One region of the Alteromonas alvinellae genome, then DNA from elsewhere that is predicted to be linked to it. Evidence: predicted binding sites of a transcription regulator. Region 1 holds the regulator's gene; each other region holds the start of a gene.

Region 1 (2,208 bases):
GCTTAATTAACTACTAATGTTTTTTCAGTTTTTCCTTATGCTTGATTACCTGCCGGTCGAGTTTATCAACCATGCTGTCAATCGCCGCATACATGTCGGTATTTTCTGAGGATGCGAATACTTCAGCGCCACTTAAATGAACGGTCGCTTCGGCTTTTTGATTTAATTTTTCAACGTTCAGGATGACATGCACATTAGAAATGTGATCAAAGTGACGTTCAAGTTTGCTGAACTTCGTATCGACATAATTACGCAAAGAGTCGGTGATTTCGACATGATGACCAGTAAGGTTGATTTGCATATTTCGTCTTCCTTATATTATTAAGCCCGATTAAATAAGGCTTTTGCGTTGGTTCGACGGCGGGATCGACAACGATTCCCGGTACTTTGCTATTGTTCGCCGGGCAACTTTAATGCCTTGTTCGGCCAACAATGAAGCAATCTTGCTATCACTTAGCGGCTTACTAGGATTTTCCGCAGCCACTAATTTCTTGATCAATGCACGAATCGCTGTAGATGAACATTCACCACCAGACTCTGTTGCAACGTGGCTTGAGAAGAAATACTTCAATTCGAAGATTCCACGTGGCGTATGCATGTACTTTTGCGTTGTCACTCGCGAAATAGTGGATTCGTGCATATCTACCATTTCTGCGACATCATTTAGCACCATTGGTTTCATCATTTCCGGGCCGTGCTCAAAAAAGCCCATTTGCTGCTGCACAATGCAGTTTGCAACCTTCATTAAGGTTTCGTTACGAGATTCAAGGCTCTTTATGAACCACTTAGCCTCTTGCATGTGTGAGCGGATGAATTGTGAATCGCTACTATTCTTGGCACGGCGACTCATTGCAGCGTATTGTTGATTAACGCTTAATTTAGGCAGACTGTCGGGGTTCAGCTCAACCACCCAACGGCCATTTTTCTTGGTTACTGAGACATCAGGAATAACGTACTCAGGCTCTTTAGTAACTAAAGCACTACCTGGGCGAGGATTCAAGGTTTGCAGTAAACGCATTGCCTCGCGTAGCTGATCTTCTTTCAATCGGCTTTTACGCATAAGCGTACGATAGTCTTTGCTGCTCAGTAAGTCAGAGTACTCTTCAATCAGTTGCTTTGCTTCAGCAAGCCACGGTGTATCGTCTGAAAACTGACGTAACTGCACCATAAGGCATTCTTGAGGCGTTCGGGAACCTGAGCCAATGGGGTCAAACATCTGAATGCGTTTAAGTACGCACTCTATTTCGTCCATCTCTATTGGCTCTTCTAAGTCGTCGTCATTTACTGCTTCTAAAATATCCTCAAGGGTAACGGTTAGATAACCGGATTCGTCTATAGAGTCGATGATAGCAGTGGCAATTGCGCGGTCAGTGTCTGAAAAGTGAGTAAGGCGCATTTGCCAAAGAAGATGTTCTTGAATATCTTCAGTGGTTTCGCCTTGAAAGATTTGCTCGTCGTCATTAGACGGGCCTGGCGCTGGCGCAGATGAAGCTGAGTAATATTCATCCCACGTGCTATCGATAGGTAGCTCGTCGGGAAGGTCATTTTTCTCTAATGCATCACCCGCTTCTAACGTGTCACTAGACGCAGAAGCAGTGGCCTCAGAGCCGCTGTCATCGTTGTCGATATTGTTCTTTTCTAGCTGTGGCTCGTCACTGCCTTCTTCCACTTCCAATAGTGGATTTGAATCGAGTGCTTCTTGTATCTCTTGCTGGAGATCAAGCGTAGAAAGCTGCAGCAGTTTAATTGCCTGCTGAAGCTGTGGTGTCATGGTAAGTTGTTGGCTAAATTTTAGCTGTAAAGATGGTTTCATCTACGTCTTATTTAAATGCTCTAAATTAAATATACCAGAGCTAAACTGAAAAATGACAATTCGGTTACACTAACTATAGCCTGAATTGTTCGCCTAGGTATACATCCCTTACTTTTTGATTACTTAAAACCTGTTCCGCCGTTCCTTGCGCAATAAGCTCGCCATGACTCACAATGTACGCTTTCTCGCAAACATCCAATGTTTCGCGTACGTTATGGTCTGTGATAAGGATACCAATGCCCCTATCCCGAAGATGTTGTATTATCTTCTTTATATCATTAACTGATATTGGATCAACACCAGCAAATGGTTCGTCTAACAAAATAAATTGTGGTTTTGCGGCCAAAGCGCGTGCAATTTCAACACGACGGCGCTCGCCCCCTGACAAACTCATC
Region 2 (2,208 bases), on a different contig from region 1:
ACGAACATTAAACTTAAGTATTGATTGTTATACGTTGTTATAGATATAACACGGCTATGCTGATAAACCAACCATGAATTTGCTAGGGGATTTATTTGTTAGAGGTTATTTTTTTACTACAAAATCATTTTCTTGGATGTTCGCGATAACGCCTGTACCTGTGTTTACCACCGTTGATGAATTGCCAAAGGCACGGTCCACAATAAACGTGCCAGGGTAGACAGCATACTGAAGGTACGTTCTGCCTAGGTTATCTATTACTTCTTTAGCTTGATAAAGATATAGTTCATCTTTCTCAGAAATGCCATTATCTCTCCCTAAAGAAATTGAAATTTTGTTGTTCGCAACGCTAATTACCCTGCCTGTTATAGGCTGGCAAGCAGTGGATTCTTTGATGTCTTCTATTGCCTCGCTGATGCTTACGTCAATGGCTTGACCATAGCGGGACTGCCAAAAGGTTGACGAAAACTCATCAACATCTTCGAATCTGTCAAACGTCCATTCTTCTTGGTTTCTATACGACGAGGTATAAAGCAGGCCCCCATTTATTCCATCATAAACCTGAAGTGACATTGAGAACGCGCGCTCTGGTGTACTATCACGCCACGGTGTAAACACAGGCGGGGTATCTTTTGGGCCCATACTTAAATCGTCGATAACACCAATAATCACAAACTGAGTGTTACTTTGGGCCGATAGGGTGCGTATATTCTCTGCGGTAAACCGGCTGTCAAATTTTGCCGTATGAGGTGCAACATAAGTAATGCTAAGGTTGTTGGTTTGAGCTTTCATTGCCTCTACGAGTCGCTGAGTGAAAGCTTTGTCGAAATTAGGCATATTGCCATGGGTCAAATGACCTCTATTTCTAATTCTAAAGTGTGTAGTGGCGAAGTGTTTCTCATCAAGCTGTGCATCGCACGTCTTACCTTTAGGAAAAATATCGGCTCCGACACGCACGGTAATTACCTCACCGTTAAAGGTTTCGTTAACTAGCTCAAGCTGATTAACTTCGCCGGTAGAGCGGATTGTCATTTCTTCGTTTTTAAGCAATCCATTGGTGAGTTTGGCAACACTGTGCACTGAAGCGCCGGCAAACAGCATTGCTTGTTTTAACGCTTCTTGCGTGGCCGTGCGTTTAGCTGCTTCTTTATTACCATCTAGCACAACTGCTTGCCCCGTGGCCTCATACCACGCGGCATGCGCTTGCCCAATAAAAAAAACTAATAGGCAAACTACCGCCACAGCAATATTAAAAAATTTCGCCAGAGTTGTTCTGCTTATGCGTTGCACCACACACTCCTATTGTTGCTCAGTCTATGCGCCAGATTAATACCACGAACTATGCGAAAAAAGTGCCAAGTGATGTGGGTTTTCTATAATAAGTTAAAATGGGCGCACATCTTGCTTTCTTTGGGCTATATCAGCGAGTAAATGCGTGCCTGATGTAGGCAGGCGAATCGGTGAATACCGAAAAATTAGGCGTTAGGTCAAACAGGCCATCGAGCGTTGTCATAGCGTATCTAATAGAAGCTAACAAATAGTTAAGCCGTCAGTAACCTGTTATTGATGCAAATTGAGGTTTAGATTCATGTGCTTGAATAAATTGAAAAAATCGAAAGTGTTTATTCAGTCTTCCATTCTCGGTTTCGCTCTCAGTATAAGTGGCTGTGGCATTATTGATAAACATGTCGAGTGGGAGACGGTTGAGCCAGAAAGCTATCCCGTTCTGAAGGCCATTGGCTATGCGCCGATTTCATCTCAGCGAGGTGAAAGTGATAGTATGAAATTGATAATGGCAATGAAAGCGTCAAAATTAGATGCATACAGAGAACTCACAGAACAAGTTTATGGTCAAAAAATTGAAGGCAGCCAATCAGTTTCCCATCTTGTTGTAGAGTCGGAATCGTTGCGAGCCTCAGTTGAAGGCGTGATAAGAGGCGCTGAAGTCGTCAAAACTTATCCGGTAGGGGAGGACACCTACGTGACAGAACTCTCTTTAGATATGCAGCAAGTTTATGATATTTATTTATCTACCGCGAAGCCAAGAAGAGTCAAAGACGTAAAATACTATTAGGAATGGGGCGATATAAAGCAGCGCAGGCTACCTTGGTATATAGGGCCTAAGCGCTGACGCCAGAACCTAAGGTTCCGCCTTTTGGCTTTCCCTTCTTATCATAAGTAAGCGACTCTTTCGCACGCACTTCCATC
Region 3 (2,208 bases), on a different contig from region 1:
AATCGCTACTGAGTTTGCACTTTCAACAGTTGCAGTAGCCAGTACTGAACCGCCGTTGAAGCCAAACCAACCCATCCACAGGATAAATGTACCTAAAGTTGCAAGCGGTAAGTTTGCACCTGGAATCGCGTTTACTTTACCGTCAGCTGTGTATTTACCCTTACGAGCACCAAGCACAAGAACACCAGCAAGAGCAGCAGCTGCACCAGCCATGTGAACAATACCTGAACCTGCAAAGTCAGAGAAACCAAGGTCACCAAGCGTATACATACCGAATACAGCTTCGCCGCCCCATGTCCAAGCACCTTCCATTGGATAAATAAAGCCCGTCATAACAACTGCGAACGCTAGGAATGCCCAAAGCTTCATACGCTCAGCTACCGCACCAGATACGATAGACATTGCTGTTGCAACAAATACTACCTGGAAGAAGAAGTCAGCAGAAGGTGCATAGGTTGCTGGCTCTTCAGCGACACCTGTTGCGCCATCAGCCATGATACCGCTTAGGAATGGACCCCAGTCGCCACCACCGTACATAATGCCGTAACCGCAAATCATGTACATAGTGCAGGCGATAGCAAATAGCGCTACGTTTTTAGTTAGAATTTCTGTGGTGTTTTTCGCTCGAACAAGACCTGCTTCAAGCATCGCAAAACCCGCAGCCATCCACATAACCAGTGCACCGCAGATTAGAAAATAAAAGGTATCTAGCGCATACCCAAGTTCAAAAGTGATTTCCATTATGGTTTTCTCCGCAAAAATATCGTTGTGGCTTACAGCGCGTCGCTATCCGACTCACCAGTTCGAATACGAACGGCATGTTCAAGGTCGTAAACAAACACCTTGCCGTCTCCAATTTTGCCTGTTTTGGCAGCGCCAACGATGGCTTCTACCAGGCGTTCTACTTGATCATCCTGAACAGCAATTTCCAGTTTGACTTTAGGTAGAAAATCCACCTGATATTCCGCTCCGCGGTAAAGTTCAGTGTGTCCTTTTTGACGTCCGAAACCTTTCACTTCGGTAACGGTCAATCCGTCAATACCGATTTCTGAAATGGCTTCACGAACGTCATCTAGCTTGAACGGCTTGATGATCGCTGTAACTAGTTTCATGAGTTGCTCCCAGTTTATTTTGGTTATTCTGTGATTTATGGTCGTGTTTCCAACTACGGGAAGTTAAACCAAGAGCCATGCCATAAATTATTATCCAAATAAATCAAACACATATAAGCAAATGCCTCATGAACGCACAAAAATAATGCACACTAATGGTGCACTGTTAAAAATTTGCCCAATTTTGAAGCGGTATGAGGTTGCGGTAAGGTGAGAGGACTAAAAAGTGCGATGAAATTAGGATGGAACTATTCGATAGGGCCCATGGTCTGTTGTTTACTATGACGACTATCACCCCATCTTTCTTTGCGCCTGAGCGCAGCATTGACCACCATTCCGTTGCAAAGAAAACGGCGTGGCGTCCACTATTAGTTTCGGGCTGTGCACATGTGATTGGGGTCATCGTAGTGGTCATACTTTCTCAAATGGGCATCAATAACCAAAAAGCACGAGTAAATGTTTTGGAGCGAACGCCGGAGATAAGCGCCAGACTTTACTATCCCCCCGTTCCACGCCCTCCTGCCCAAGCTAAACCACAAGAAACTAAACCAATCGATGTTTCCCCTAAAAGGCAAGAAATTGAGTTGAAGCCTGATGCAACCAAAGCGACTGAAGCACCTGATAGTACGAATGAAATTGTAGAAAGCCCTGCGTCCAAGCAGCAGAAAAATGCTGAGCCCGATAAACAGCAGGTACCCGTTGAAAGTAAGCCGACTAATACACTGCCGTCGCCCACTTTATCAAAAGACGTAAATCGGCGCGCAGGCTCGTTGAATCTGTCGGTAAAAGATGGCGCAGCCCTCTACTTTGAAAATTATCACAGTGACAAAGTCGCTGAAGACGCAGAACAGGCAGCAAAAGCATTTCAAGAGCGTAAAAATAGTCCTGTGCTTAGCGGGCCAAGCACACAGCAAATACAAGCTAATGAAAATCGACGCCCTTCAAAACGCGTAAACTGTAGCAGTACGACCAATAAAACTTTGGCGATATTGAGTGGAATTGCTGGTGGAACCTTAGAATGCACCAATATGGACGACCACAAACGTTTCATAGAAGCCAGACTCAATAAACTTCGGGTAAGCGGATTAAATGGTTG

Evidence for each region. Region 1 encodes sigma-54, which starts transcription at its own class of promoters, with help from an activator protein. Its sites were predicted from a motif close to GTTGGCACGNNNNTNGNNT; they were not measured.
Region 2: the regulator sigma-54 is predicted to act here: its motif matches at 1,342-1,360, upstream of ACX5KA_RS02190 (flagellar assembly protein T N-terminal domain-containing protein).
Region 3: the regulator sigma-54 is predicted to act here: its motif matches at 1,179-1,197, upstream of glnK (P-II family nitrogen regulator).

Annotation. Positions count from the first base shown of each region.
Region 1 covers NZ_CACSIH010000203.1:53,732-55,939, forward strand. The annotation lists gene hpf (ribosome hibernation promoting factor) at 14-301, opposite strand; gene ACX5KA_RS14815 (RNA polymerase factor sigma-54) at 332-1,813, opposite strand; gene lptB (LPS export ABC transporter ATP-binding protein) at 1,887-2,208, opposite strand, start outside.
Region 2 covers NZ_CACSIH010000031.1:1,301-3,508, forward strand. The annotation lists gene ACX5KA_RS02190 (flagellar assembly protein T N-terminal domain-containing protein) at 106-1,290, opposite strand; gene ACX5KA_RS02195 (LPP20 family lipoprotein) at 1,589-2,074, shown strand; gene flgN (flagellar export chaperone FlgN) at 2,121-2,208, opposite strand, start outside.
Region 3 covers NZ_CACSIH010000200.1:77,770-79,977, forward strand. The annotation lists gene ACX5KA_RS14505 (ammonium transporter) at 1-741, opposite strand, end outside; gene glnK (P-II family nitrogen regulator) at 774-1,112, opposite strand; gene ACX5KA_RS14515 (hypothetical protein) at 1,355-2,208, shown strand, end outside.